Regions from separate parts of the Desulfosporosinus sp. BICA1-9 genome, predicted to be linked through region 3. Evidence: riboswitches for the same ligand, from Rfam matches in the RefSeq annotation. Region 3 holds a riboswitch; each other region holds the start of a gene.

Region 1 (10,369 bases), on a different contig from region 3:
ACAATGGGTTTCTCAAATAATTGATGGGATATAAATCATCCCTTGCAGAAATCAGCGCCATTATCTTCCCGATTTTTGATGATGGATCAATAGCAACGATCACAAAAGCATCTTTTTCAGAGGTTAAAGGATAGATAACATTGTTTTTATTCAGAACATCATGATAGGCATCTAGCGTAAGCATCCTGAAATCACTGTTCCGCCATCGTATATCGTAAAGCTTAAAGGCCTGATGGGCCACTAACGGTAAAAAGGTTTCTTCAGTTAAATACAATTCGATTCCCATCATGTAGCCTTCACTATCTAGGTCATTCCAATATTCACAATGAAACGATTTATCCACTGACTCTCTATACGTCTTCGTTGCCAAACGCATTTGACTCAAACTTTGACCCATGCTATGCCATTTAATTCTTGGAATGCTAAGACTGTTCACATCATAGTAAAGCCCGATATCGCTTTTCTCGAGGGTATACTCGTCAGTCGTTTGATTAGGCATAAGGTAGATATAGCCCATTTGCATGTTGTTATCGCAGGTAATAAGCACGGAACATCCCCCCCAAAGCTTCATATGCCAGCTTGTCTGGTTGATTGTTTACACTTTGATTATCTAATTATTCTATCACTGTTTCTGCGCAAGTGCACATTTTTCCTGCAATCAAACTGTATACAATTTTCGACACCGAAATAACGAGCCATCAGTCTCCTTCATTCTCTAAGTAACGTGGTTAAAACTGACCGATTGCACAAACCTGGTTAAATCCTTGAGCAAATCGCAGATTAGTTCCTCGTTAACGAATTTTCCGTTTTTATCAAAAAAAATTCTTATGAGAGGTCTACTCGGATAATTGTAATGAATACCGACGACTGTACCCATTTCACCTGTATTTAAGGTAACTATAGAACCTTGCGGATAAAGTATTAAACACTGTTCAAAACAGTGTACAATCTCTTGATCAAAATCTTTCCCGGAACCAGCCACGATGATTTCTAAAGCGTGATAGGGGGGCAACCCTTTGCGGTAGGGTCGATCCGCAACAAGGGCATCAAAAACGTCAGCAACTGCAACGATTTGTGCATTAGTCGTAATAGCTCTCTGTCTTAAACCATCCGGATAGCCCTCGCCATTCCAACGTTCATGATGATGACGGACTATGCTGAGAATCTCCTTTGAGATATTGGAGTATTTAAGCATTTCCTCACCCATCTCTGGATGCTTTTTAATAATCGTAAATTCTTCTCTATTTAAGCCCGAAGGTTTATTCAGTATTTCAAGGGGCAAAGAACTTTTACCCAAATCATGAAACATCGCACCCATAGATAAAGTTCTTAGTTTTTGTCCTGAAAACCCCATTTTCAACCCTACTAGAGTAGCTAATAACGCAACATTTACGGAATGAATATATGTATAATTATCAAAGTTTCGAAATTCATTAAAATCTATATAGACACGGGAATTTCCTTCTAACTCGTTGATAATTTTATCAACAATAGCAAACGAATCGATTAAACGTGTAGAGCTAAAAAGGCAGACGCTTTCAAAGACTTTGCGAACATAGCCTACGATAAAACGGTACTCCGAGGAAGGAAATCTACGTTCTTCATTGGGAGGATGAGAATTCTCCAAATCATATTGTAAAGTATATAACTTTCGTTGGAGAAGAAGTTCATGGATTTTTGTGGTAATTGGCTTACCTTTAGATAACAACAATACTCCTTGTATATCATATAGATCAAGCTCTGAAAGTTCTCCAATTTCAAAGCTGTTCATTGTTAGGGGTTCCAACTTTGTTATCAAAACCAACTTTCCTCCTTATACAACAAAAGACGCCAAATAAGTATACGGCGACAAGTTTTTTCGATATCCGGCTTTCTTCACCATAATGTGTTAAGACCCGTGGCTTTGCGCCCTCAGTTCTCACTGAGTTTGCCGTTATCGCAGAGGTATTAAATTGATCATGGCCTAATACATCACAGAAAACATGACCTAAAGCAGGCCTTTAGGCCTATAGGATATACCTTCGCTAATATATCACACACAACAATAATATACAATATAATACAATCTTATCATAATATTAAATTATTCATTCCATCATTTTCAACGATCCGTCGCTAGATTTATCATCAGTAAATTGAGCAAAGAACAACTCAGATCAACTCTCTGGCCCCTAAATTAGACGAGTAGACTCAAACTATGATATTCTTAACTGATACCCCTATCTAACTCAGCAAATATTACTGCCAAAGGAGTATATTCATGCCTCGCTTTTACCTCTCTGAACAAATAATTCAAGATCTAGCGGATAATGATCGTGTATATAAAAAAGGGCTTTCCTATTACGCGGCTGGTAGAGTCTACAATTTCAGTTTTTCCCCCGATAAAGGCCTAATAAACGCTTCTGTCATCGGAGGTTTACGCTATGTTGTTCAACTAGCCTTCGAGAGGGACAACTCCGTACGCTCATATCGCTGCACATGCCCAGCCTTCAAAGACTATCCAGGAGCCTGCAAACATGTTATCGCCGTCTTAAAAACAGCCCAACAAAAATTACCGTCAGCTTGGACAGACCCTGTCGTTCAAAGCCGCGTGGTTGATGAGCTTCTCACTGTTTTTGCGAATCAACGACAGGAAACTCCTTATGAAGAACTGACTCTAAACATGGAACTCCAAACCCTGCCCAGCCATCGGCTTTCTACACATCTACAACTTAGAGTAGGTCTGCAGCGACTCTATGTTGTAAAAGATATCGGACAATTTCTTACTGCGCTTAAATCAGGCCGCTCGCTAGAATTTGGTAAGCAATTTACCCTGGAACCTACGAGACAAACTTTCAAAGAGGAAGATCGTAGGGTAATTGCCATGCTTCAAGAAATGAATGACCAACATTCAGCCATAATCGAGATGCAAGGGCCCTTTTACGCGACAACCGTGCTCAATCAAAAATTGTTACCCTTGACGGGCTATTATTTAACTAAGTTTTTAGACGCTTTGGGGGATAAAGTGTTTTCTTGGAGCTTTGAAGCTCCCCCTCCCACACCCACTCAAATTATTCGGCATGGGCTACCCATCGAATTTTCCCTCCAATCACAAGGTCAGGATCTGGCATTAACACTCGAAACTGAAGAAATGCCCCTCCAACTGACGGATGATGGGAGTTACTACGTTTACCAAGCTAAAATCCATCAAGCTTCCCCCAACCAAAAAGAACTCCTTTTACCTCTCCTGTCAGCCCTTCGCCAAGGATCCGTGACCAATATTGTGATTCCAGCAGCCCAGAAGGAGCTTTTCGCCTCAGAAGCCCTGCCCTTAATCGGGAAATTAGGTCCCGTAATCATTGATCCTGTCCTAGAAGATAAATTTACTCAAGAAAGCTTACAAGCCAAAATCTATTTTGATCGTTCTAACGAGATGGGCATCACAGCTCGTTTAGAATTCCACTATGGAGAGACCATCATTAATCCATTTTCTGCGACCCGGGATACTAGTAACGAGTCCGCTGCCAGCGATGTTATTCTCATCCGTTCTGTCAATCAGGAACGAATGATCCTCAACATTCTGGAACACGCCGATTTTATCGTATCTAAAGGGAAAATTTACCTTGAAGACGATGATAAAATCTTTGATTTTACCGTCAATTGGCTTCCTCAACTGAGAGACCTTGCAGAACTCTATTATTCGGATCAATTCAGGCTCAAAATCCGCACCTCTACGACGTTTTCCGGCCAAGTTCGCTTAGACGAAACTTTAGATATCTTGGAAATATCCTTTCAATATACTGATATCGATCAAAATGAATTATCGGATATCTTTCATTCTCTACATTTAAAGAAAAAATACCATCGCCTTCGCGATGGATCTTTCCTCGATCTAAATCAGCCGGAGATGAACGCTGTCGCCCAACTCATTGAAAATTTAGACCTTAAAGCCTCAGATCTGAATGAAAAACTGCTCAATCTGCCTAAGTACCGTGCCATGTATATAGATAGCTTTCTGCGCCAAGCCAACTTACCTGGAGTGCAACGCAATAAAGCCTTTAAGCAATTAGTGCAAAGCATCTTAGAGCCTCAAGACGGAGAATTTGAAATACCTGATGAGTTGCATCATATCTTAAGAGACTACCAGAAGACTGGATTTCAATGGCTTAAAACATTAGCATCCTATGGTCTTGGAGGAATCCTCGCCGACGATATGGGGCTGGGTAAGACTTTGCAAGTTCTGGCCTTCATTCTATCCGCAAAATTGACCACCTCTGCCCCTGCTTTGGTTATTGCTCCCACCTCGTTGATCTATAACTGGCAAGAAGAAGCGAAGAAATTCACCCCTACTCTTCGAGTCCTTGTCGTGGAGGGCAATCCCCAGGAAAGACAGACGCAATTGTCCGAAATAGATGATCAGTGTGATCTAGTCGTTACTTCATATCCTATACTTCGGCGGGACATCGATGAATTTGCTAAATTAGACTTTTCCTACTGTTTTTTGGATGAAGCCCAACACACCAAAAACCCACAAACTCTGAACGCAAAATCTGTCCAGCAAATTAAGGCCAAAAGCTATTTTGCACTTACCGGGACGCCCATTGAAAACTCGCTTTCCGAACTTTGGTCCCTCTTTAATTTTATTATGCCTGGTTATCTCCTCTCCCACCAGGACTTCCGCAAAAAATTTGAAATCCCCATAATTAAAGGGGAAGACTCAAATATTCTTACCGAACTAAGTCGACATATTAACCCTTTCATTCTAAGGCGATTGAAAAAAGATGTCTTAAAAGAACTGCCGGACAAGATCGAAACCCAGCTAAGTGCTTCCTTGACAGAAGAACAGAAAAAGCTCTACCTCGCCTATTTGCAGGAAGCGAAAGGTCAAATAGCTCAGGAAATTGCCTCAGTGGGGTTTAACAAAAGCCACATGAAAATTCTTGCTGCACTAACTAGGCTCCGGCAGATTTGCTGTCACCCGTCAATGTTCATCGATAATTACACCGGTGAGAGCGGCAAGATGCTTCTCTTAGAGGAAATCCTTACTGACGCCTTAGACAGCGGTCACAGGATTCTAGTTTTCTCTCAATTCACGACCATGCTGGATATCATTCAAGGACATCTCATCTCTGAGGGCATCGAATACTTCTATCTTTCGGGCATAACAAAAGCAGCTGAACGTTTAAGAATGGCCAATTCCTTTAACAATGGGCAAGGTAAGGTCTTTTTGATTTCTCTCAAAGCAGGCGGCACAGGATTAAATCTAACCGGTGCAGATATGGTCATTCATTATGACCCATGGTGGAACCCCGCTGTTGAAGACCAAGCTACGGACAGAGCACACCGTATCGGCCAAACAAGCGCCGTACAGGTGATCAAACTCATTACTCAGGGAACGGTCGAAGAAAAAATTAACGCCTTACAAGCCAAAAAAAAGACCCTCATCGACTCAGTCATCCAACCGGGAGAAACCATGCTCTCGAAATTATCGGAAAAGGAACTCCGTGAACTTTTTGATTTAAATTAATCTATTATCAATTTACAGGTAGGAAAAAGTGTATAAAAGGTCGTACCATTTTTTCCTGTTTCAAACTCAAAGACCGCATTATGCCTTTGAGCAATTCCCATGGAAATGGCCAGCCCTAGTCCAGTTCCAGTTTCTTTAGTCGTGAAAAATGGAGTGCCTATTTTCTCCTGTATTTCAATAGGAATGCCATTCCCTTGGTCCCTGATAGCTAAGACAACTCTATCTCCCTTAAAATATGTACAAATAATGACACTTCCATGTTCATTCGTAACCTCCAACCCATTGCGCACTAAATTTAGGATGAGCTGTTTGATTTCGTTTTCGTTGATCATGATATCAGGTAATAGTTCTAGATCTGTTGCTACTTCTTTATTGCTATTGAAGGCATCTGCCTGGAGCATCGGAAATACTTTATTAATCACATCGTTAATATTACCGGATAAAATATTCTCACTATTCGATTTAGCCAATGATAAAAAATCGGTAATGATCGAATTGGCACGGTCAATCTCCGATATCATCAAATCCATATACTCTTTTTCTTGAGCGTATTTAGATTTCGACCCCATTAACTGTAGAAATCCCTTTACCGTAGTAAGGGGATTTCTAATCTCATGACTAATCCCCGCTGCTAATTGACCTATAAGATTGAGTCTTTCTAATCTTCCCAGCTCTTGCTGTTGCCGTTTCAGCTCAGTAACATCACGAAAAAAAACTGTTACTCCTTCCTTATACGGATAAGCATGATATTCATGGTTTTGATCAGGATGTGCAAAGCCCCCGGCCTCCCAGTGAACCGATTCATTTTGAGACATCGCTTCTTGCATTTTACGATATGTTAGGGAATCTTTAATCTGCGGGAATACTTCCCAGATACTTTTTCCGATTAGTTCAGTGTTATTCCCGTTAATGAACTTTTTTGTTTCCTTGTTAACGAACGTAAACTTCCAGTTACGGTCTAAGGCATAAAAACCGTCTGAGATTCCTTCCATAATTTTGATGATGTTAAGTTTTGATGATTCCAAGGTTATGTTCATCTGTTTTAAATCATTTGTGTAACCAGTGATTTTATTTAGAACAGGTTTTAATTCTGGTAGTTTGATTAAAATATTTTCATGTTTGCTATCATTATTAATGATAATGTTGCAAAATTTTTCTAAATATGATTCAATCTGTTTCATATGTTTTCTGATTGAAATTATAATTAGTGCTGATAAACTTAAAGCTAATATTACTATTGCACTCAATTCATTAAAAGACATTAATACTAAATCAGCATTCTGCGCATGGGCCCAAACAGAGCCAACTATTTTTCCCTCATCATATATTGGTAGAATGAGTCTAACATTATTACTGTTTGATATGTTATTAAATTCGTCATATGATAATACTGCAGAACGAATTTGATCAAATGAAATATTATTATATTGATTTTTAACTATTAAATCTAAATCATTATCATAGTAACCTATAATATAATCATTATTCTTATTGTTATTAATTATAAATTGTATAATACCTTCTATTTTTAACGCCTTATCATTCTTCGTTAAGTTTTTATCTTTTTTAAATTCTTCTACAGTTAAAATCTGAGATTGTATTCTCGTTTGTACATTTAAAGCACTTAATAATAAATCATAATTAAATTTTAGGGTTTGTTTCTCCCAAAAATTCTGTCCATAGAGAAGTATAAATAGGATAAGAAAAACAAGGATACTCAATATAACTTTTAATAAAGTCAATTGAATAATAGATTGCTTTTTTAAGATATCTCTAATATTAAAACCCATCAAATTGTCCTCCACGAAAGATATTTAAAATAAAAAAGCTTATAAATACTTAAACAATATAAAAGCTGGGATATCCAACCCAGCTTTTATATTGTTGACTACCAGATACTGTTTACGCGACTGCTAAATTCCTGATTACTTTTGCAATGCTTTCGGCGTTTTGGGTTGATATGCCCAGATAGCACACGCAAAAACGGAGGTTGCACTGGCTAAGAGCATTAGTAGGGACGCAATTGTAGCAAAGAAATACCTTTTCATAGTCTACACTCACCTCCTCTTCTATTAAAAATAGGTAGCAAGGTTAGGCTTTGGTAAACCACCCCTAAGACTACACTAACACTTACTAATTTATTATCGACAAAAGAAATTACTATGAATGAAATAATTACGAAAACGATTGATGAAATCTTAAGTTTGAATTTTAGACTACTAGAATGGATTGGCTTTGATTCACTGTCTACGGGAGCTAGGAAAGCTACTAGTAATAAAGAAATAAACAAAACAAAGAAAAGAACATACTCATTAGTTAAGTCATATTCGACATATTTTTTTACAAAAACTCCTATAGAACTATAAACTATAGTACCAAAGGCCAAACATTTTACTGGAGAATCAAAATGTGCCCCTCCTGATACTTTTCGTAATAAGCCACCGAAAATGGCAGCAATAACAGTCGGCATTAATGCATTAAAATAATATCCTAAAATCATCAAGAAAAATGAGCCTAAGACGAATAATAGTGCAGTTTCTATGGCATATGCAATAATTACCTTTTTATCTTCGTTATAATTTAGTTCATTTGTTATTACTTCAGTAAGTTTATTACTAATATTTTCAGTAAAATTCATTCATACTGCCTCTTTTGTATAAGTTTATTTAATAAATAAGCAGAGATAAACATAAGAAATACTTGAGGTTCTGTTATCGCAATCCTTATTACTAAGTTAGAGAATAACGTTTCAGGGGTTACTCCAAAAACAGGCATTAGCAAGGATAGGCAAACAAATTCAACAATTGCTAAAACTAAAAAACTCAATAAACTTGCAATAAGGGACAAACTAAAATCCCCCTTGCCAATCCAAGTTAAAACTGAAAACAATAGCATGATTTGTATAATGGTATGAATTCCAAAAGGGATGGTAAACAATCTCATTACATACGAAATTAATGCTAAAACAATTCCAAATAAAATAATTCTTTCCCATTTCAAAGGTATTTTGGCAATTACATAAGCTAAAGTGACTAAGGCAGTTTCTTCAGGTATTCCTTGTAATAGTAAAGCAATAAATGGAATTTTTATAGATCACACAACCTCTCCCACTAAACGCTATCAGCATGGTAAGTAGATAAAGTTTTCGGTATTATACTAAAAACAGGCTTTAACAAAGAAAAGCAAGCAGTCTCAAATATTATTAGAGCTAAGCAACTCAATAAACTTGCCATAAAGGATAGACCGATATCCCTCTTACTTAATATAGTTAGAACTATAAATAATAAAAACATTAATAAGATAGTATGAAGCCCAAAAGGAATAGGAAACAGTCTCACTACATACGCGCAAACGGTTAAAGCAGTCCCGATCAATAGAATCTTATTAAGTTTTAGGGGAATTCCAGAAATTACAAAAGCAAGAGTTGTAATTGCAGTTCCTTCAGGTATTCCTTGCAAGAGCATAACAATCACTGGAATGTTCATTTAAATCTCCTGTCAAGTTGATATTACACCATAACCCCTCACCACTCTCTATTAATTTCTATTATCGCACACTCTAAATGTCGAATTCGCGTAAATCTTGTCTACCTGTTACAATTAAGATTATCGGTTGAAATAGGGTTTATCTGAAGTAAGTTCCTTTAAATAAAAAATGCCCCAAAGCTAAAAGCTCTGGGGCATTACTTTGATTAACATAAAAGATCAACCCAAAGTCGATTATAAAAGCCAACGGCTTGTCTTGGAACGCCGTTCATCAAAACCTCGCTGTTGGTTTACCCAACCATAATTTTGCTGGCATTGGTGATCTTAACCTACACTTTAAATTTGTCAACAGCTTTCTTAAGGCTCTCCCCAAGCTTAGCCAAGGCTTCTGCAGATTGACTCACCGAAACCATGGTGGCAGCTTGTTCCTCTGACGTAGCAGAAATCTCTTCGGCACTGGCGGAGCTTTGCTCAGCAATGACCCCAATCCCCTCTACGGATTTCACGGTTTGAGCAGCACCACTGGCCATTTGTTGAGCAGCAGCTGTTACCAGCCTAATCTGATCAACGACGATATCTATTTCACCTACAATAGTATGGAAGGATACTCCCGCCAAATTAACAGCTTCTACTCCAGAGTCCACTTCTTCCTTCCCTTTATCCATCAATCCGACGGCCCGTTCTGTCTCTTGTTGAATATCACCGATTAAGCTTGCGATCTGAGTTGCTGAAAGGGATGACTGTTCCGCCAACTTCCGGACCTCTTCAGCAACCACTGCAAAGCCTCTCCCATTCTCACCCGCTCGAGCAGCCTCAATCGCTGCATTTAACGCCAATAGATTCGTCTGATCAGCAATTCCTTTGATGACATCTACAATTTGCCCGATCTTTTTGGATTGGTCACCCAATTTAAAAACGGTTTCTGCTGTCTGAAGGGAAACGTCACGGATCTGTTCAATTTTGCGGACTGCATTTTCTGCCTGAAGAGCCCCCACCTGAGCCGCTTTGGCTGCCTTTCCACTACTTTGATTAACAACCTCTGCATTGACCGCTACCTGTTGGGCGCTTTCAGACAACTGTTCGATGACCAGACCAGTATTTCTCACAGACATGGCTTGATCTGTGGCACCTGCTGCGAGCTGCGCTATAGAATCTGAAATTTGTTCACTGGCAGCAGTTGCTTCCTCCGCCGCAGCCGATAATTCTTGACTGGTTGCTGCCACACCTTCTGACTGTGTTAGTACTTCCCTAATGACGTCTCGAAGTGAATCTACCATCTCACTGACAGCTTGAGTGAGAACGCCGATTTCATCATGATTTCTAATCTTCGGCATCTTAATGTTCAAGTCTCCAGCTGCAACGGCTTGAGCTACCTTCG
Region 2 (9,810 bases), on a different contig from region 3:
TGAATGTTTTGCTAGTACATAGTGAGCTTCTAGAGAAAAAAGTAGCCGTACTCGGGATCAATGGCTTGTTAGAGTTTATTTTTAAAGCATGTACAGCGGATGTTCTGGATCTAACCCGTATAGCGTCAATTGTTATCGATAATAATTACCAGTGGAGATTGGTAAGTTAGAATCATCCAACGTTTGGATGACAATTTCAAAAATAATTAATGGCCCCCTTTAGGGTTTGTTTGTGGTGAGATAATTTAGTTTCTAGGCAGATCAGTCTTCATAAAGTGATGTGAGACTAAGGTATAACTTTGCTAATGAGTCATAGTTTCTTAAGCGATTCATCTAATTGGTATAATATTGAAAAATAATTGACTGCGAAAAATATCATGCTTCAGCTCTGGATCAATTAGAGTATCATTGCAATTAAATGGACGGATAGTCAGCATTCCTTTTTCATTGCTGGTTTTGCTTTCGGGCTTGATGATTTTCCTGGGGATTTGGGGAGTTACTACTGCAACTAATTTTATGAGTGATTCAACTCTATGGTTAATGATCAGAGTAATTTCATTTTTATCAATAGGTATAGGAGCAGGTTTATTCGAACTTTTGTTTCTTAGTATAATAGGTAGGATTAACTCCTGGGCAAACTCGAAGGTGGCTTTAGCAATTGGGCTTGTTTCTACAGGTGCTGCTGTTGCAATGTTTTTTATGCTGCAATGGAAGCTGTACCCTATAAATATGTTGGTTATCATTGTAGTGGGGGCTTCCTTAAGTATCCTTTTAATCGAGAAGGCTAAAGCTTATAAAGACAAATTATATTAGTCAGTGTTTGGGCGGTGGATAAAATTAGTAATCGATAGTAGAATGATAATTTTTCAATAGTTAAGTTAATCAAACAGGAGGGAAAATTAATGTCTTCAGCTAAAAAAGTAGTTTACTTTTTTTGTATGAACTCAAATATCGACCCGGTTGCAGGGCATGTTTTTAATGCACTATCAGAAATGTATAGTTTAAATGAGACAGATATTAATATTGATAATAATCCGGTGTTAAAACATTCGGATGATATAGGAAATGAATTCTATTTCGTTAAAACTCATAAAGTTGTTTGCCATGATTATAGACACTATCTGCCAATTATGAACCGGTATTTTTCTGATTTTGACATGGCGGGCCTTGTGACATGGCATGAGGGGCAAAATGCTCCGGATGGAATCCTATCGGTTCATACTACAGGAGATGTGGATAGCGGTTATTTTGGTAATGTTGATCCTGTTTACATGCACAATTTATTATGGTTCTTGGAGAAAAATCGAATTGATGCCGGATTAGAGGATTTTAGGATTACCACGGAAGCAACTCACTGGTCCGGTATGATCAATAATGGTGGTACTCCAGATATGATACCTCAGTTTCCAGTACCATTAGTTGATATTGAGATTGGGAGTACCCCACAAAGCTGGTCAAACTACTCTGCAGCAAAAGTTATTGCACAGGCTCTTACCAACGTTTTTAATAGTAATGGTAAAACACAGAAAAACCTGCTTTGCGTGGGCGGTGTGCATTTTGAGCCAGCTTTTGCAAGTGCCGTACTACAGACTTGGGAAGACAATGCTTTTGGTATATCTCATATAATACCCAACCACTGGTTGGTAACAGGACAATATGAAAGTGAAGATGGGCAAGGAAAACTGGAAAATTGCGTAAAGTCCATTAAAGGCGGTATTGCTGGTATTGCATTTCATGATAACTTAAAGGGTGCCTACAAAGAACAGCTAAGAATACTTGGGAAGAAATACAATATTCCTGTTTTTAAGCATCAGTTGCTACGTCGACCTTTGGATATTCTTTGGAATGAATGAAAAATAAAAAATATTTTAATACACCCCAGTATTGCGTATATCGGGAGGAAGCATACCTATTTACAAAAATGAAATAGCCAACATAATGGAGATGGCTCACAGGGTAGTGGCCGTGTTCATGTATTTGTGTGACCGTGCCAACAAGGACGGCAAATGCTATCCGGCGATCGGTACCATTGCCAGAGAACTGAGGCTGTCTCGCAGTACGGTAAAACGCGCCATAGCTGACCTTGAAAAACGCGGTCGCCTGCGTAAGGAGCAGAGTGGCGTGAGAACGCCGGCAAGAGCAGCAATATGTTCTTCCTAGCTCGGGATGATGCCAAATAAACTTGCAAAAGGTCAGAGTTTCCCGCCAGGGGGAAGGTCTGACCTTTTCATGAACTATGGATAGATCCATGGTGAACTATGAAGGTGAATCTCTCACTCTATGAAATTTATCGGCAGAAAAAGAATAATAATCTCTGCTGATCAGAGAGAACTCTTAGCTCTTTGACAGCCCAAGGCAAAAATATGTGGTACTATTACTGTCTCAATATGAGGAGTAACACTCTCCTGTTTTCTGTTTCCGGCACATATAATAGCTTCTTCTTTACAACTTACCAGGATGTACCGCTTAAAATCCATGCCTGCCTGATAGCTTCTTTCATATTCTGTGCATCCGCTTTACCGGTTCCGGCGATATTGAAGGCTGTGCCATGGTCAACACTGGTTCTGATAAAAGGGAGACCCACAGTAATATTTACACTTTTTTCGATTCCCATTACTTTGATTGGGCCCAGTCCCTGGTCGTGATACATTGCTACAACAATGTCATAGTCACCTCGCCGTGCAAGATAAAAAGCGGTATCAGCTGGCAGCGGGCCAACGACATCTATGCCCTTTTCTGACGCTAGTTTAACAGCCGGCAAGATTTTTTCCTCTTCCTCTCCGTATCCGAACAAACCGTGCTCGCCTGCATGGGGATTTATTCCACATACTGCAACACGAGGCCGTCTTTCCGTAATCTTTCGGCTCATTGCCTCGTTAGCCAATAGGATAGTATCATACACACTTTCTGATGTCACAAGCTTTATGGCATCAAGCAGGCCAACATGAATGGTTACCAGAATGACATTCAGTTGTTCGGAGCAGAACATCATGGCAAAACGCTCAGTGTGGGTCAGGTCGGCTAATATTTCGGTATGGCCGGGATATTTATGCCCTCCTTGATGTAATGCTTCTTTGTTGAGCGGTGCTGTGCAAATTGCAGCAGCCTCACCGGCTAATGCGAGGTTTACTGCCTTTTCCACATAACGAAAAGCGGCATGGCCTGCCCTGGGATCTACTTTCCCATAAGGCAGATCATCCGGTAAAAGGCCCATATCGAGACAATCTATCATTCCAAATTTATAGCAACCCTCTTTTGGGGTCTCCACCTTTTTCATGGAAAGACCGGTATGCACGATTCCTTCTGCCCGGTGAAGCATGTTGATGTCTCCCACAACCAGCGGTCTGCAATATCGATATATTTCCTTATAGGAAAGAGCTTTCACGATTATTTCAGGGCCGATGCCTGCGGCATCCCCCATTGTAATGGCAATGATCGGTCGTTTATAAGTATTCATGATCTACTCCTTTCAGAAAATTCCGGGAAACACAGAGCGCCTGAGGTGTACCAAACGCACCGGCTTTTGTAACAACAAGCAAGCGCCTGCCGCTGGTGAACCTGCCTGCCGGTATGCCAGGCTCCACTTCCCCCAGCAGTTCCATCCCATCGTTGCCCAATGCTCGGCAGACTGCCTTGGCTGCATCTCCCCCTGTCGCCACAATACCTCCCGGAATACCGCCGGAAGCAACAGCTCCGACAAGGTTACCCATAGCGCCGGCAATCTCAGCCGCTAAGCGGACTTTATCCCAACCATGCTGCATCGCTTTTTTATCAAGTATTGCTCTGCTCTCCGGTGTGGAATCCAGGTACAGCACAAGGTCCTTGCCTGTTCTCAGTGCCGCATTGGCCTCTTCCTCATATTGCTGCCAGCCTCCGTCAACAAGCTGCCAGCAGGGCATGCAGAGTGCATGAGTTCCCGGCTGCAATATCAATAGCTCCACCTGCTGCTTTGTGACAGGCGAAACACTAGCGGCCACTGTGATTACAGGGCCTTCAGCCTTTGGAAATGGAGCATATGCTTTGGACCTGGCTATACCCCAAGCGCTGGCTATGTATTGTGAGAGGCCGGTAGAACCTACAACCAGGCAATCAGGTAGATTTGCAGAATGCGCCGCAATAGTTTCAAGGTCTTGTTCCGATTCGACATCTAAAACTACCAGTCCAATCCCTTGGGCAGCCAATTGCCGAATCTTCGTCTGGAATATAACTGAAGGTTCACGTACCTGCACGAGAGGAATGTGGGCAACCTTGCGTTTCGATTGTCCGTCTAAAACCCTGACAAGATCTGATTTCAGAGCCGGGCAGGTGGGATCCAGTGAAACAGGGCTCTTCGACAGGGGTATGCCGTTCAGGTAGTGAACTCCGTCAACGGTTGTCCTGCCATAGTAGGGAAAAGCCGGAGCTACCAGGGCTATCGGATAACTGAACCCATCCATCACCCCGTCAATATCAGCTCCTAAATTCCCGCGCAGAGTAGAATCCACCGACTTGTAAATACGCTCACATCCGATCCTCTTCAAGTACAGTGAAGCGCCCATTGCCTTTTGGTAGGCAGCTTCCTTATGAAGTGGACGACTGTCCGTATCCACTGACAAGACCTCGCAGCAAGGGAATTTACCCTTAGGCATTTCCGCCATTGCTATTGTAGAGAGACCTCTTTTTGCAAACTGTACGCCACAGTCTGTTACACTGGAAAAGTCATCTGCAATAATCGCAGCTTTATACATGTATACATTCCCCCCTTTGGCTGTTGTCACAGCATTCCTTTTATAACCGATATTGCAGTGCCCTTTTGAGAGAGCCCGAAACAAACAGCTGATCAATCAAACCCGTACAATCTCTACACCGATTCTCTGCATATCGTTCATGATTGATAAATCCAATTCCGTTCCGGTGATAACCTTATCTACTTTATCAAACGGACATATTTGAAGAACGGCGGACGAAGTAAACTTGGTATGGTCGCACAACACCACGCACTCCTTTGCGCGTTCGATCATCAGCCTTTTACAGCTCATCTCCTCGATACGGTAATTCATCATTCCATATTTCAGGTCAACCGCATCCACACCTAAAAACAATTTGTCTGCATGCAGCTCTTTCCACAGGTTTTCTGCAAAGAAACCCATCGATGTATAGTAACCTTTGCGGATGTATCCGCCTACAGCAATCAATTCTATGATGGGGTGTGGGGCAAGTATATAAGCAATTTCGATATCATTTGTCATCACTGTGATATTCAGGTTGCTGTCGGCAAGCAGTTTAGCAAGTTCACAAACAGTAGTGGATGAATCCAGGATGATGCTGTCGCCGTCTTTGATTTCCGCCATCGCCCGTTCTGCGATGCGGCGTTTCTCATCAATATTCATATTGATACGTTCGGATAATGGAGGCTCATACTTCTGATCATCAATCTTAGACTTCACCGCACCATGCATGCGTTTAATCAAGCCTTTTTGAGCCAGCGTTTTCAGGTCCCTGCGCATTGTGGCGCTCGATACCTTGAACTCCTTGCAAAGCTCTGAAAATGAAGCATATTCGTGTTGATCAATATATGATAGAAGTGTTTGTAATCTGTCTGACCGCATAATGTACCTCTTTTTCGCTTTTTATTTATAAAATAACTCACATTCGCTCATTTGTCAATTATTATGTGCGTAATAATTGAGCGAACTGGTTTAAATTGAGGATTATAGTTGCCTCGATGTGACAAACTTTCAATCATTATCATGACCGAAATTGTAAATTTTGAGCGTTATGAGCGACAAATTATTGACATATAGCTCACTTTTTTATATATTGTTGTTGGATAGTTAAGTAAGGATAGTCAACGAAAGGGGGATAAGGCATGAAGCTTATTGTTATGCTCACACATAATGATGTTACTGTTGCAAATGCAAAGGAGGTGTTTGAATCCTGCACCGACCTGCCGGTCTGTCACTGGGGCTTTAAAAATATCGGGCTCCCGGTGGAGGAAATGAAGGACCTTGCAAAAGCAATCAAGGCTGCAGGAAAAGTCACGCACATGGAAATTGTAAGCTACACTGAGGAAGAATGTCTGGCCGGTGCCAAACTCGCAATAGAATGCGGAATCGATTACCTGTTGGGCACCAAATATTTTCCATCCGTAGCGCAGTTCCTCAAAAATTCCAGCACCAAATACTTTCCTTTCTGTGGTGACGTCTGGGGAAGTCCCTCTATCCTCGGAAACTCCATTGAGGAAATTATAGAGGATGCGAAAAGGCTTGAGGGGCTGGGGGTGGATGGTATTGATCTGCTGGCCTACCGCTTCTTTGGTAACTCTGCAGAACTAATTACACAATTCTCCCGCTCAGTAAAAATCCCTTTGGTGATCGCAGGCAGCATCAACAGTTTTGACAGATTGAATTTTGTAAATCAGATCCAGCCTTGGGGTTTCACAATCGGAAGTGCATTATTCACACATCAATTCATGAATGCAGCTTCTTTCCGGAAAAACTTGATATGTGTTTTGAGCTATCTCCAAGGGATTATGAGCAATAAGTCCTAGAGAAATAATGCAGTTTGTCCTCTATCTTATCAGTTTCGACCGGAGGTTAATAGATTCGGGAGTTGGAAGCGTTGATTTGATAAATGCAAATTGTATCTTGAAAAAACATGGTCGGCATACAACCAAAGGAGGTGTGGAATGTCTAAAGCGACGGCGGATTTTTTCGAAGGACTTCCTGACAATTGGGGGAGATGGGGAGACAACGATGAGGTAGGAGGCTTGAATTTTCTTAGTGACAGTGAGATTTTAAGAGGTGTCAAAGCAGTGGAATCCGGAAGAACATTCACTTTGATGATGGCGCTGAATTCCCCTGGTAAAGCGCCGAACTGGCCGGGCAGAGAGAAGGAATTGCATAGGATGTGCCGTGATAAAAGTCATTATCTTAGCGGTGCCGTCATAGCCGGGAAGGGTGGTGTTGAATATGCAGATGATATTATCACTGTAAACTGCCATGGAACAACTCATTGCGACGCTCTGGCGCATACCTGGCTTGCTGATAAAGCCTGGAACGGCTACAATGCAGCGGCCAATTCGATTGGAGGGATCAAAAAAGCCAGTATCCGGCCCATTGCAGAGAGAGGAATTGTCGGGCACGTAGTTCTATTGGATATAGCAAGATATAAAAAAGTACCTTACCTGAAAATGCATACGAGGATCACACTGGAAGATTTGATTGAAACAGCAGACTACCAGAAGCTAGAAATAAAAAAGTACGATATAGTCTTGATCAGAACGGGGATATTCAATCTATTCTTCAATGAAGGTCCGGAAAGCTTCTATAAGGACTTTGCCGAGCCGGGTATAAATTATGATGAAAACCTTATCAGATGGTTCTATGAAATGGAAATTTCCGTATTTGGAACAGATACATTAGGCAACGAAATGATCCCCTGCCCGGAGACTGGGATTTATAATGCAATGCACGCGGCTCTCAGCAGAAATCTTGGCATTGTTTTCATAGAGGCACATTGGTTGGAACAATGGGCTGAAGATTGTGAGAAAGACGGTAAGTATAACGGACTTTATGTGGCGTCACCTTTAATGATTCACTGGGCGACGGCAAGTCCCGTAAACCCCGTGGTGATTAAATGAAAAGCAGATTATAAACCGGCATGCGGAAGTTAAACTTCTATAAAAATAAAAATTTAAGGAGGATATTATGAGTGAACAAAACAAATATGCGATCAATATGGGTGCAAAATTCGATTTTCTTGATCTTATAAAAGTGCCTGAGCTTATTGATGCATGTAAAGAAAAGTGGTTCAATCAAACCTTAAGCAAGGTGAATGATAGTTTAGTGAGGCTAGGCGTTTTTAACGAAGGTGAATTCCACTGGCACAAACATGATAATGAGGATGAGTTTTTCTTTGTTGTGAAAGGTCAATTGCATATTGAACTTGAAGATAAAACCCTTACACTGCAAACACATGAGGGTATTACAATTCCTAAAGGCATTTTGCATCGGCCTTATGTAAAAGAACCTACAGCTGTTTTAATGGTGGAAGCAGATTCGGTTACGCCGACCGGTGACTGAACAATATATCAGCATTCTAAAATATAAAGTTAAGACAGAGTTGATCTATCTAGATGACTTGAATTATAAGGGTCGCAAATTACATGCACAAAGCCGATACTGCAATGGCTGATAATGAATTATCTTATAACAGCATAATAATCGTTTCAATTACACATTAATCTAGAATGATGTGTTTATGAAAAAATGAAATATTAGGCAAACTTACCGAAAGGTAAGGACGCAAAGTCATAGGGTCTACTATGCAAATGCATTATGACAGCCTGGCTGCCAAGCGGGTCTCTTTCTATGCCTAAATACCTGTCGAAGCCCTCCGAGCTTACGAGTTTGGAGGCTATTTTTATGCTTTCTCAGTATGTAATAAAAAATTATCAGTCGCTACCGAATAGTGGCCTGGCGTGATGACGCGGATATCTATGCTCTTTGCATCATGGCATACGATAAACTATTTGCGGTAAGCCCGATTCTGAACTGCCGGGCAGAGCTAAACGCGCGAAAAAATAAAATACACAGCATCCTTAACGCTCATTTGGCATGTTTCCAAATGGGCGTTTTTTTATATAAAACCGGCCGCTCCATTTTATGCCGCTCCCCTCCGCTTGTTCTTCATTTCCAGATTTTAAAAATCATGAAATGGAGGACAAGCTTCATGGACAACCATGATAAAAAATATACCCTATTGGTTAGAGGGACGCGCGTCACAGTGGCCAAGGAGGTCTACAAAGCCTATTACCACTGCCGGGACAGGGAGAAGTACCTGGACAAGCTGGCGGAGTATAACAATATCTCGCTTGAAGGCTGCAATGAGAAAGGCATCTCCGTGGGGTACATAATTTCTACTGCAGAGGATTCCATGGAGGATGAAATTGTTCAGCGCGATATGGTTACAAGGCTTGAACAATGTCTGCTGCAGCTAGATGAAGCTGAACGCCAGCTGATTATAGCGCTGTTTTACCTCGAAAAAAGCGAGCATCAATTGGCTGCGGAAACTGGTATTCCGCGCATGACGTTACATGACCGAAAGGTCAGGGCTCTTGGCAAGCTAAAAAAACTTTTAGAAATAAAAAAATTTTCCGTCCAACCCCTCACTTTTTTTCCTAAAGAAGTGAGGGGATTTTTTTTATTCCCCTATTGTTCTTTGAAAATTTCATATCCGGCAGCACAAATACATGAGCTGTCCAGCCGTGTGAAAAGCGGCAGCGACGTTGACGGGCGCGCCAAGACTGCCTGCGGATGAATTTCATCCGTCGAACCGATGGCATCGAAGGTGACGAGCGGAAACACCCGGTCATAAAACAGTCTGTGGTGGACTGTTTCGCAATGAAATGGACAGTGATAATGCTACTTCAGTCCAGCCAGAGACTCAAGCAATGGGGGCGGCTCGCAGAGATCCTGGGAGAGGTGAAATTCCTATGGTGTTTGCTTAACCGGCAAACCGTTTATGCTGCCGCCCTGAGAGCCGCAAGGCTTTTTCGCTTCGGGAAGTAGTGTCGAATAGAAGCGGCAATTCGTAATGAAGAACAAGCAGATCATTTTTTGATCTTAGAAACTATGCGGCAGGATGGACTTTTTCCGTCCTGCCGTATCCTTCTGAGATTAAATTCAAAATAATGAAATAGGCGGATTAGCAAAGTAACCCGCCCCTTCCCGAACCGTGCAGGCGGCTTTGACCGCACACGGCTCTCCATATTCCAAATGGGTTATCGTCGTTTCAGCTGATTAAGCTGGAACCTGCCAGCTTCGACAT
Region 3 (10,369 bases):
TTCAAGGTAAATTTTCCCTTTAGATACGATAAAATCGGCGTGTTCCAGAATGTTGAGGATCATTCGTTCCTGATTGACAGAACGGATGAGAATAACATCGCTGGCAGCGGACTCGTTACTAGTATCCCGGGTCGCAGAAAATGGATTAATGATGGTCTCTCCATAGTGGAATTCTAAACGAGCTGTGATGCCCATCTCGTTAGAACGATCAAAATAGATTTTGGCTTGTAAGCTTTCTTGAGTAAATTTATCTTCTAGGACAGGATCAATGATTACGGGACCTAATTTCCCGATTAAGGGCAGGGCTTCTGAGGCGAAAAGCTCCTTCTGGGCTGCTGGAATCACAATATTGGTCACGGATCCTTGGCGAAGGGCTGACAGGAGAGGTAAAAGGAGTTCTTTTTGGTTGGGGGAAGCTTGATGGATTTTAGCTTGGTAAACGTAGTAACTCCCATCATCCGTCAGTTGGAGGGGCATTTCTTCAGTTTCGAGTGTTAATGCCAGATCCTGACCTTGTGATTGGAGGGAAAATTCGATGGGTAGCCCATGCCGAATAATTTGAGTGGGTGTGGGAGGGGGAGCTTCAAAGCTCCAAGAAAACACTTTATCCCCCAAAGCGTCTAAAAACTTAGTTAAATAATAGCCCGTCAAGGGTAACAATTTTTGATTGAGCACGGTTGTCGCGTAAAAGGGCCCTTGCATCTCGATTATGGCTGAATGTTGGTCATTCATTTCTTGAAGCATGGCAATTACCCTACGATCTTCCTCTTTGAAAGTTTGTCTCGTAGGTTCCAGGGTAAATTGCTTACCAAATTCTAGCGAGCGGCCTGATTTAAGCGCAGTAAGAAATTGTCCGATATCTTTTACAACATAGAGTCGCTGCAGACCTACTCTAAGTTGTAGATGTGTAGAAAGCCGATGGCTGGGCAGGGTTTGGAGTTCCATGTTTAGAGTCAGTTCTTCATAAGGAGTTTCCTGTCGTTGATTCGCAAAAACAGTGAGAAGCTCATCAACCACGCGGCTTTGAACGACAGGGTCTGTCCAAGCTGACGGTAATTTTTGTTGGGCTGTTTTTAAGACGGCGATAACATGTTTGCAGGCTCCTGGATAGTCTTTGAAGGCTGGGCATGTGCAGCGATATGAGCGTACGGAGTTGTCCCTCTCGAAGGCTAGTTGAACAACATAGCGTAAACCTCCGATGACAGAAGCGTTTATTAGGCCTTTATCGGGGGAAAAACTGAAATTGTAGACTCTACCAGCCGCGTAATAGGAAAGCCCTTTTTTATATACACGATCATTATCCGCTAGATCTTGAATTATTTGTTCAGAGAGGTAAAAGCGAGGCATGAATATACTCCTTTGGCAGTAATATTTGCTGAGTTAGATAGGGGTATCAGTTAAGAATATCATAGTTTGAGTCTACTCGTCTAATTTAGGGGCCAGAGAGTTGATCTGAGTTGTTCTTTGCTCAATTTACTGATGATAAATCTAGCGACGGATCGTTGAAAATGATGGAATGAATAATTTAATATTATGATAAGATTGTATTATATTGTATATTATTGTTGTGTGTGATATATTAGCGAAGGTATATCCTATAGGCCTAAAGGCCTGCTTTAGGTCATGTTTTCTGTGATGTATTAGGCCATGATCAATTTAATACCTCTGCGATAACGGCAAACTCAGTGAGAACTGAGGGCGCAAAGCCACGGGTCTTAACACATTATGGTGAAGAAAGCCGGATATCGAAAAAACTTGTCGCCGTATACTTATTTGGCGTCTTTTGTTGTATAAGGAGGAAAGTTGGTTTTGATAACAAAGTTGGAACCCCTAACAATGAACAGCTTTGAAATTGGAGAACTTTCAGAGCTTGATCTATATGATATACAAGGAGTATTGTTGTTATCTAAAGGTAAGCCAATTACCACAAAAATCCATGAACTTCTTCTCCAACGAAAGTTATATACTTTACAATATGATTTGGAGAATTCTCATCCTCCCAATGAAGAACGTAGATTTCCTTCCTCGGAGTACCGTTTTATCGTAGGCTATGTTCGCAAAGTCTTTGAAAGCGTCTGCCTTTTTAGCTCTACACGTTTAATCGATTCGTTTGCTATTGTTGATAAAATTATCAACGAGTTAGAAGGAAATTCCCGTGTCTATATAGATTTTAATGAATTTCGAAACTTTGATAATTATACATATATTCATTCCGTAAATGTTGCGTTATTAGCTACTCTAGTAGGGTTGAAAATGGGGTTTTCAGGACAAAAACTAAGAACTTTATCTATGGGTGCGATGTTTCATGATTTGGGTAAAAGTTCTTTGCCCCTTGAAATACTGAATAAACCTTCGGGCTTAAATAGAGAAGAATTTACGATTATTAAAAAGCATCCAGAGATGGGTGAGGAAATGCTTAAATACTCCAATATCTCAAAGGAGATTCTCAGCATAGTCCGTCATCATCATGAACGTTGGAATGGCGAGGGCTATCCGGATGGTTTAAGACAGAGAGCTATTACGACTAATGCACAAATCGTTGCAGTTGCTGACGTTTTTGATGCCCTTGTTGCGGATCGACCCTACCGCAAAGGGTTGCCCCCCTATCACGCTTTAGAAATCATCGTGGCTGGTTCCGGGAAAGATTTTGATCAAGAGATTGTACACTGTTTTGAACAGTGTTTAATACTTTATCCGCAAGGTTCTATAGTTACCTTAAATACAGGTGAAATGGGTACAGTCGTCGGTATTCATTACAATTATCCGAGTAGACCTCTCATAAGAATTTTTTTTGATAAAAACGGAAAATTCGTTAACGAGGAACTAATCTGCGATTTGCTCAAGGATTTAACCAGGTTTGTGCAATCGGTCAGTTTTAACCACGTTACTTAGAGAATGAAGGAGACTGATGGCTCGTTATTTCGGTGTCGAAAATTGTATACAGTTTGATTGCAGGAAAAATGTGCACTTGCGCAGAAACAGTGATAGAATAATTAGATAATCAAAGTGTAAACAATCAACCAGACAAGCTGGCATATGAAGCTTTGGGGGGGATGTTCCGTGCTTATTACCTGCGATAACAACATGCAAATGGGCTATATCTACCTTATGCCTAATCAAACGACTGACGAGTATACCCTCGAGAAAAGCGATATCGGGCTTTACTATGATGTGAACAGTCTTAGCATTCCAAGAATTAAATGGCATAGCATGGGTCAAAGTTTGAGTCAAATGCGTTTGGCAACGAAGACGTATAGAGAGTCAGTGGATAAATCGTTTCATTGTGAATATTGGAATGACCTAGATAGTGAAGGCTACATGATGGGAATCGAATTGTATTTAACTGAAGAAACCTTTTTACCGTTAGTGGCCCATCAGGCCTTTAAGCTTTACGATATACGATGGCGGAACAGTGATTTCAGGATGCTTACGCTAGATGCCTATCATGATGTTCTGAATAAAAACAATGTTATCTATCCTTTAACCTCTGAAAAAGATGCTTTTGTGATCGTTGCTATTGATCCATCATCAAAAATCGGGAAGATAATGGCGCTGATTTCTGCAAGGGATGATTTATATCCCATCAATTATTTGAGAAACCCATTGTTTATGTTAGCAAATTCAAGCCGCTATCTAAGTCGGGATTAGTATCAAACTAGAGATAGGAATAGGCCACGACGAGGTCGTGGCCTATTCCTATTGCAGGTCTCTTTTTCCTATATTATAGTTAAGCAGTAAAGAAAATTTAAAAGCGATGATCTATTAATATTTTAACAGATCTTTAACCACAGCATAATTTGGACTTTACACACAAAGTATAATATAGAATGAACTAAAGATATTAAGATCCAAACCAAGGTTTGCCTGATAATATAAAATGAGGTGATTAAAATGGAACTATTGGTTGACTTGCATACTCATACCATAACAAGTGGACATGCCTACAGTACTATTACTGAAAATGCGCAAGCAGCCTCTCGCAAAGGGCTCAAATTGATGGGAATGACGGACCATGGTCCAAGTATGCCAGGTGCACCTCATCTGTACCATTTTGGTAATTTGTCAATTCTTCCTGATGAGATTTTTGGGGTGAAACTATTGCCAGGGGTTGAAGCAAATATTACGAACTATGAAGGTGAGTTAGATATGCCCATCCCTTATTTAGCTAAGCTGAAGCTGGTTCTTGTTGGGCTTCATCCGATCTGCTATCCCGGAGGGACAGGTGAACAAAATACTCAAGCCTTTATAAAAGCGATGGAAAACCCATATACGGATATGATGGTTCATCCGGGACGTCCACATTTTGAAATGGATCTTGAGCGAATTGCCTATGCCTCGGCTCTTTTAAATGTTCCGGTTGAGATAAACAATAGTTCACTTTCCACAATCAAAGAAAAAAGTGGAGCCCTTGAGAATTGCCGTTTTATTGCCCGTTATATGGCCAAGTTCAAAGGCCCCGTGATTTTAGGCAGTGATGCACATTTTTGGGATCGAGTCGGTGAATTCGGTGAAGCCCTAGAATTAGTTCGTGAGGCAGGGATTTCTCAGCACCAGATTCTTAACACTTCACCTGAGCGAGTGCTGGATTACTTGGCGACACGTCGTAAACATAGACCACTCATTGATCCATTATCGCCTAAATCGCAGCTAAGCATTGCTTAGAGTGAGGTTGGCTTTTCCTTTTTGCAGCGGAGGGATTCGACTTATTAGAGGAGCTACTCTGACTTTCTTCCTGCTAATCCGCAATGAATTTCGCAAGAGTTGAAGGAATATCCCAAATTCTGACGAATAATGCTTGAATGGAGAAAAAGAAACAGAAGAGGGGTTCGGATTTTATTATGCTAACTGTAGAAAAAATCGGTGGTACATCAATGCTCCAATTTCAGACTGTGCTTAATGACATAATTGGCTTCCCAAGTTCAGAAGATTTTCGTTATGGTAGGGTGTTTGTCGTCTCTGCCTATGCAGGGGTAACAAATATGCTGCTTGAAGATAAAAAGACTAAAGCTGCGGGAATCTACCAACGTTTTATCAAAGGGGAAGATTATGAAACGGCCATGGATGAGCTATTAAGTGAGGCCCTTAAACTTAATGATACATTTATCGACCTAGGTTTAAACCCTAAAGTTTGCCGAGTATTCATAGTAGAACGTGTTATGCAGACAAAAGCCTATCTGAATAGTATGGAGGATATTATTGCTTCCGGGTATGTTGGAAGAGACAGTATCTACTCGGCGGCTAGGGAGTTACTGGCATCGATCGGTGAAGCTCATTCCGCCTTTAACACGGTGAATATCCTGCGCAATAACGGTATTCTCGCGGAGTTGGTAGATTTAACGGGCTTCCGTGATTCTAAGCAACTCTCGATCAGCGATCGTATAGAAAAATCCTTTAAGAACGTTAATCCTCACGAAGCAATCATCGTTGCTACTGGATATACCAAAGGGACTGAAGGGATTATGAGGCAATACGAAAGAGGGTACTCAGAAATTACCTTTTCTAAAATTGCAACTCACCTAGCTGCGGATGAGGCAATTATCCACAAGGAGTATCATTTATCATCAGCTGATCCTAAAATTGTGGGTGTCGATAAAGCTATTCCGGTCGGTAGGACGAATTATGATGTTGCGGATCAACTTGCGGACATTGGAATGGAGGCTATCCATCCTAATGCGTCTAAGCCGTTAGAAATAGCAGGGATTAACCTGCGTATTAAAAATACCTTTGAACCTACCCACCCGGGAACTGTTATTTCCAATGATTATATAGGTCCTGAAGCGAAGATTGAAATCATTGCCGGGTCAGATAAAATTGTTGTTTTGGAAATTCATGATACTTCTATGGTCGGAGAATCTGGGTTCGATTTAGACATTATGAAAAAGTTTAAAAAGTATAATATTAGCTATATTATGAAAACCACCAATGCGAATAGTATTTCACTTGTAATTTGGCAGGCAGATCTCGCTGAATCTTTAGTGTCTGAACTTCAAGCAGAATACCGAACAGTTACAGTACAGGAGGCTGCGATTGTTTGTGCAATCGGATCGAATATTGCAATGCCTCGAATTCTCGCTAGAGCCGCTAATGCCTTGGCTAAAAATAACATCAACATCAAGTGTGTGTCGCAGTCCTTACGCCAAGTGAACATGCAATTTGTGATTGATCGAGGAATGTATGCTAAAGCAATCATCTGTTTAAATGAAGATTTATGCTGGGCGAATCACTTGTAATCGGAGGGGTTTTGGTTATGTCTGTAGAGTCCGTAGCGGCATTTTTAAAGCAAAACAAAAAGGAAATTGAGATATTAAGCTTTGAGGATACAAGTACAGTATCCAAAGCAGCGGAGGCCTTAGGGGTAACCCCAGGCGAAATTGCCAAGTCACTGCTCTTTAAAGTCAAGGAAGACTTTGTCATGATTCTCATGGCTGGGGATAAGCGGCTGGACAATAAGAAGTTTAAAGAAATCTTTTATACCAAGGCCAAGATGCCCGAGGCTTCGGAGGTATCCGAGGCAACTGGGCATCCTGTAGGAGGAGTTTGTCCCTTCGGGTTAAGTCAACCGATGCCTATTTATCTGGATTATTCCCTGCAATCATATACCCATGTTTTTCCTGCGGCTGGTGCTTCAAATACTGCCATAAAATTAAACGTAACTGAACTGGAGGAACTAACTGCGGGTCAGTGGGTTCACGTGACGACATAGTTGTCGGATAATAATGATCGATCTTTGACTCACAATTTAGGTTGCGTTTCTCAGAGAACCTTACCAGGTTCTCTTTTTGCGATGTTTGACCATTTCCCTGCTAAGCCTTATTATTTAGGAATAGAATACAGAATCTTTCACTAGGAAGGACATCAATGAACTTGATTCAAAGTAAAGAACGCAATTATGGATTCTACTTAACTAACAGGTTTTGGGTTATTATTATTGCCCAATTTTGCGCTGTTCTATGGGGAAGCGCCTTTCCAGTTTTGAAAGTCAGTTATGAAGAGCTTGGCATAGCGACGGGTGATCGCTCCGCGATTATTGTACTCGCAGGATTGCGATTTTTTTTAGCTGCCCTGCTCATTTTTGCCTTAATTATTTTTGGATTGCGTTTGTCACCCAAAGTAAAACTAAAAATGCTACCTCTGCTTTTTTTGTTAGGGCTACTACAAATTAGTTTGTTGTACTTCTTTTTTTACAACGGATTAGCTCATACCACAGGAATGAAAGGTGCAGTTTTATCGTCAGCCGGTATTTTCTTTGTGGTAGTTTTAGCCCACTTCGTTTATCGTGATGACCGGTTAGACTTGCGTAAAATAGTAGGTTTAGTCGCAGGTTTCGCAGGAATTACCTTGGTTAATTCCGGACAAAACTTCACCTTGGATTTCTCTTGGCAGGGCGAAGGATTTATGATTTTATCGGGCCTCGTAGGTGCTCTGGGAACCATCTTAGCAAAACGGATGTCAAAAGAGCTTCATCCCTTTATTCTGACAGCTTGGCAAATGCTTTTAGGGTCCTTACTTCTGATCGCGGTCGGGCTACCTGGGTTGAAACCTCAGGCTATGCTTTTTACGAACAGAGCGTTCATTCTGCTCTTGTATTCAGCATTTCTCTCGGCAACCGCCTTTTCTCTCTGGTATGCAATTTTAAAAGGCAATAAAGCGGGAGAAATTAGTGTCTTTAAATTCATGACCCCCGTTTCTGGAGCTATCTTATCCGCCATTTTCGTTCCGGGCGAACGATTGTCTTTAAATATGTTTTTGGCTTTAGCATTAGTTGCCTTAGGAGTCATTGTCGTGAACCACCAACGAAGCGAGCATTGACCAAGCCACTTTTCCCAAGGGTCAGATTGTTGGGAAAAACGTGAGACTGTAAAAGATAGGAAGTTATAACATGGGAAAGACGCTAGTATTAACTGAGAAACCGTCAGTGGGTCGTGAAATTGCAAAAATCCTCAATTGCAACCAGAAGGGCAATGGCTGCTTCATAGGCTCAAGATACGTTGTGGTATGGGCCCTGGGGCATTTAGTAACGCTGGCAGATCCAGAAGTCTATGATGAGAAATATAAAACATGGAAGATGGATGACCTACCTATGCTTCCAACGAAGATGGACTTAGTGGTTATGAAAGAAACTTCCAAACAATTTGGCGTGGTTAAGAATCTGATGAAGAGTCCGGAAATAACGGATCTTATCATCGCTACGGACGCCGGGCGAGAAGGCGAGCTTGTCGCACGCTGGATTATGCAAAAAGCGGGTTGGCGAAAACCCATTAAACGTTTGTGGATATCTTCTTTAACCGAACGCGCCATAAAAGAAGGATTTAACAATTTAAAACCTGGCAAAGATTACGAGCCATTATTCGCTGCGGCAGAATGTCGCGCGGAAGCGGATTGGTTAATCGGGTTGAATGTCACTAGGGCTTTGACGTGTAAATATAATGCCCAACTCTCCGCTGGCAGAGTACAAACACCCACTTTGGCGATGGTTGTGGCCCGAGAAAATGAAATTAAACAGTTTGTTCCTAAAGACTATTGGTCAATCAATGTCTTAGGAAGCGGCTTTACTCTTCAATGGCAAGATCAGAAAGGTCAAACCCGCATCTTTGATAGAAGCAAAGCGGAGGGCTTGTTGGCCAAGGTGATGGGACAAACGGGGGATGTCATCGAGGTTAAGAAAGAAGCGAAAAAAGAACTCCCTCCCCTAGCTTACGATCTAACGGAACTTCAACGGGATGCTAATCGCAAGTATGGATTCTCTGCCAAAACAACCTCCTCTGTGATGCAGCAACTTTACGAGAATCATAAAATAGTGACCTATCCGCGTACGGATTCCCGACATATCAGTGAAGACATTGTCAGCACTTTACCAGAACGCCTAAAAAGTATTGCCTTGGGACCTTATGTTGATTTAGCGCGCAATATCTTGAGAACCAAACTGATCATCACGAAACGGTTTGTGGATGGTTCTAAAGTGTCAGACCATCATGCAATTATTCCAACCGAACAACCTCCTACGCTATCTAAGCTTGGTTCTGAAGAACTGAAAATTTACGATTTAATCGTCAGGCGGTTTCTTGCCGTTCTTTCGACCGCGTTCGAATATGAACAGACCCTGGTTAAGGTCAGCATAAAAGGGGAAATTTTTACGGTCAAAGGGAAGGTCGTTCAGTTAAAAGGTTGGCGGAAGGTCTATGAAGGACAAGGCTCCGTAAATCTAGATGATCCATCCGAAGATGGCGATGGAGATTCAGAGCACACTCTCCCAGAAATCCGCAAGGGGGAGATGCTGAAAAATCTAGCCGCTAAGTTAGTGGCAGGTAAAACTAAACCTCCGGCCAGACATACCGAGGCCACACTTCTTTCTGCTATGGAACATCCGGGAAAATTGATCGAAGACCAAAAACTCCGGGAAGCGATGGACCAAAGCCATGGACTGGGAACCCCTGCAACCCGAGCCGAAATTATTGAAAAGCTTTTCAATTCCTTTTATATGAATCGTCAAGGGAAAGAGATTATTCCCACCTCTAAGGGGATTCAACTTATTAGCTTAGTGCCTCCTGAACTAAAGTCACCGGAACTGACCGCTAAGTGGGAACAACAATTGACTGAGATCAGCAAAGGTCGAGCTAGTCATCAAATTTTCCTCACGGGAATCAGGGGGTACGCCACCCAATTGGTATCCACGGTGATTGGTAGTGAGCAGAGCTTTAAGCATGATAACTTGACGAGGAATAAGTGCCCAGAGTGTGGAAAATATCTTTTGCAGGTCAAAGGGAAAAAGGGTGAGCTGCTCGTCTGCCAAGATCGGGAATGCGGTTATCGAAAAGGACTCACTCAAATTTCTAACGCGAGATGTCCTGAATGTCATAAAAAGATGGAGATCAAGGGAGACGGGGATAATAAATTATTCTCATGCAGTTGTGGGTTTCGTGAAAAGCTCTCTGCTTTTACGAAACGAAGAGAAGCTGAGAAGGGGAATCTCAACAAGAGGGATGTCGGTAAATATTTACAGAACCAACAGGATAGCGGACCGATTAATACTGCTCTAGCGGATGCATTAGCGAAATTAAAGCTGAAGGGCTAACTAACTTTCTCGGAATCCGTCCCTAAGAGGGATTTGATGTTCTATAGATTAACTGGATTTGGTAAAATTACTCATTGCAGGTTCCATCTCTATCAATTACTCTTTGAAGCATCAGAGAGGGTATCTACTCAAGTAGAAAGAAGTCTTTTTGCAAAATAATATCATGCTTTTTTGAAATGCTTGCAGGGATTTCTAATATTCTGTCTAATATTACTTAGGTAAATCCCAAAATAGAAGGAGGAAAAAAATGATTCGCAAGAAGAGTAAAGCCCTAGTTGCCATGAGTTTAATTATGTC

What was found. A riboswitch is a leader RNA that binds a small molecule or an ion and turns the genes downstream of it on or off. The one in region 3 is predicted to bind cyclic di-GMP.
Region 1: another riboswitch for cyclic di-GMP. It lies ahead of JL57_RS21830 (HD-GYP domain-containing protein); the one in region 3 lies ahead of JL57_RS16865 (HD-GYP domain-containing protein).
Region 2: another riboswitch for cyclic di-GMP. It lies ahead of JL57_RS22750 (sigma factor-like helix-turn-helix DNA-binding protein); the one in region 3 lies ahead of JL57_RS16865 (HD-GYP domain-containing protein).

What each region holds. Positions count from the first base shown of each region.
Region 1 covers NZ_JUEE01000172.1:53,411-63,779, reverse strand. Annotated here, with positions in the region: partial or broken gene JL57_RS21835 (hypothetical protein) at 1-547, opposite strand, end outside; gene JL57_RS21830 (HD-GYP domain-containing protein) at 716-1,798, opposite strand; cyclic di-GMP riboswitch class I at 1,858-1,942, opposite strand; gene JL57_RS21825 (DEAD/DEAH box helicase) at 2,261-5,506, shown strand; gene JL57_RS21820 (nitrogen regulation protein NR(II)) at 5,503-7,296, opposite strand; gene JL57_RS35190 (cyclic lactone autoinducer peptide) at 7,432-7,554, opposite strand; gene JL57_RS21815 (accessory gene regulator ArgB-like protein) at 7,551-8,144, opposite strand; gene JL57_RS35185 (hypothetical protein) at 8,141-8,353, opposite strand; gene JL57_RS21805 (hypothetical protein) at 8,617-8,991, opposite strand; gene JL57_RS21800 (methyl-accepting chemotaxis protein) at 9,321-10,369, opposite strand, start outside.
Region 2 covers NZ_JUEE01000180.1:78-9,887, forward strand. Annotated here, with positions in the region: partial or broken gene JL57_RS22700 (hypothetical protein) at 1-170, shown strand, start outside; gene JL57_RS22705 (hypothetical protein) at 330-743, opposite strand; gene JL57_RS22710 (D-aminoacyl-tRNA deacylase) at 903-1,853, shown strand; partial or broken gene JL57_RS22715 (helix-turn-helix domain-containing protein) at 1,939-2,180, shown strand; gene pdxA (4-hydroxythreonine-4-phosphate dehydrogenase PdxA) at 2,450-3,457, opposite strand; gene JL57_RS22725 (four-carbon acid sugar kinase family protein) at 3,444-4,727, opposite strand; gene JL57_RS22730 (DeoR/GlpR family DNA-binding transcription regulator) at 4,824-5,588, opposite strand; gene JL57_RS22735 (hypothetical protein) at 5,849-6,529, shown strand; gene JL57_RS22740 (cyclase family protein) at 6,668-7,621, shown strand; gene JL57_RS22745 (cupin domain-containing protein) at 7,689-8,063, shown strand; cyclic di-GMP riboswitch class I at 8,251-8,338, shown strand; gene JL57_RS22750 (sigma factor-like helix-turn-helix DNA-binding protein) at 8,713-9,300, shown strand; partial or broken gene JL57_RS22760 (group II intron reverse transcriptase/maturase) at 9,764-9,810, opposite strand, start outside.
Region 3 covers NZ_JUEE01000138.1:61,095-71,463, reverse strand. Annotated here, with positions in the region: partial or broken gene JL57_RS16870 (SNF2 helicase associated domain-containing protein) at 1-1,347, opposite strand, end outside; cyclic di-GMP riboswitch class I at 1,666-1,750, shown strand; gene JL57_RS16865 (HD-GYP domain-containing protein) at 1,810-2,892, shown strand; gene JL57_RS16860 (hypothetical protein) at 3,061-3,648, shown strand; gene JL57_RS16855 (phosphatase) at 3,892-4,662, shown strand; gene JL57_RS16850 (aspartate kinase) at 4,839-6,230, shown strand; gene JL57_RS16845 (YbaK/EbsC family protein) at 6,248-6,703, shown strand; gene JL57_RS16840 (DMT family transporter) at 6,859-7,809, shown strand; gene JL57_RS16835 (DNA topoisomerase III) at 7,880-10,072, shown strand; gene JL57_RS16830 (ABC transporter substrate-binding protein) at 10,320-10,369, shown strand, end outside.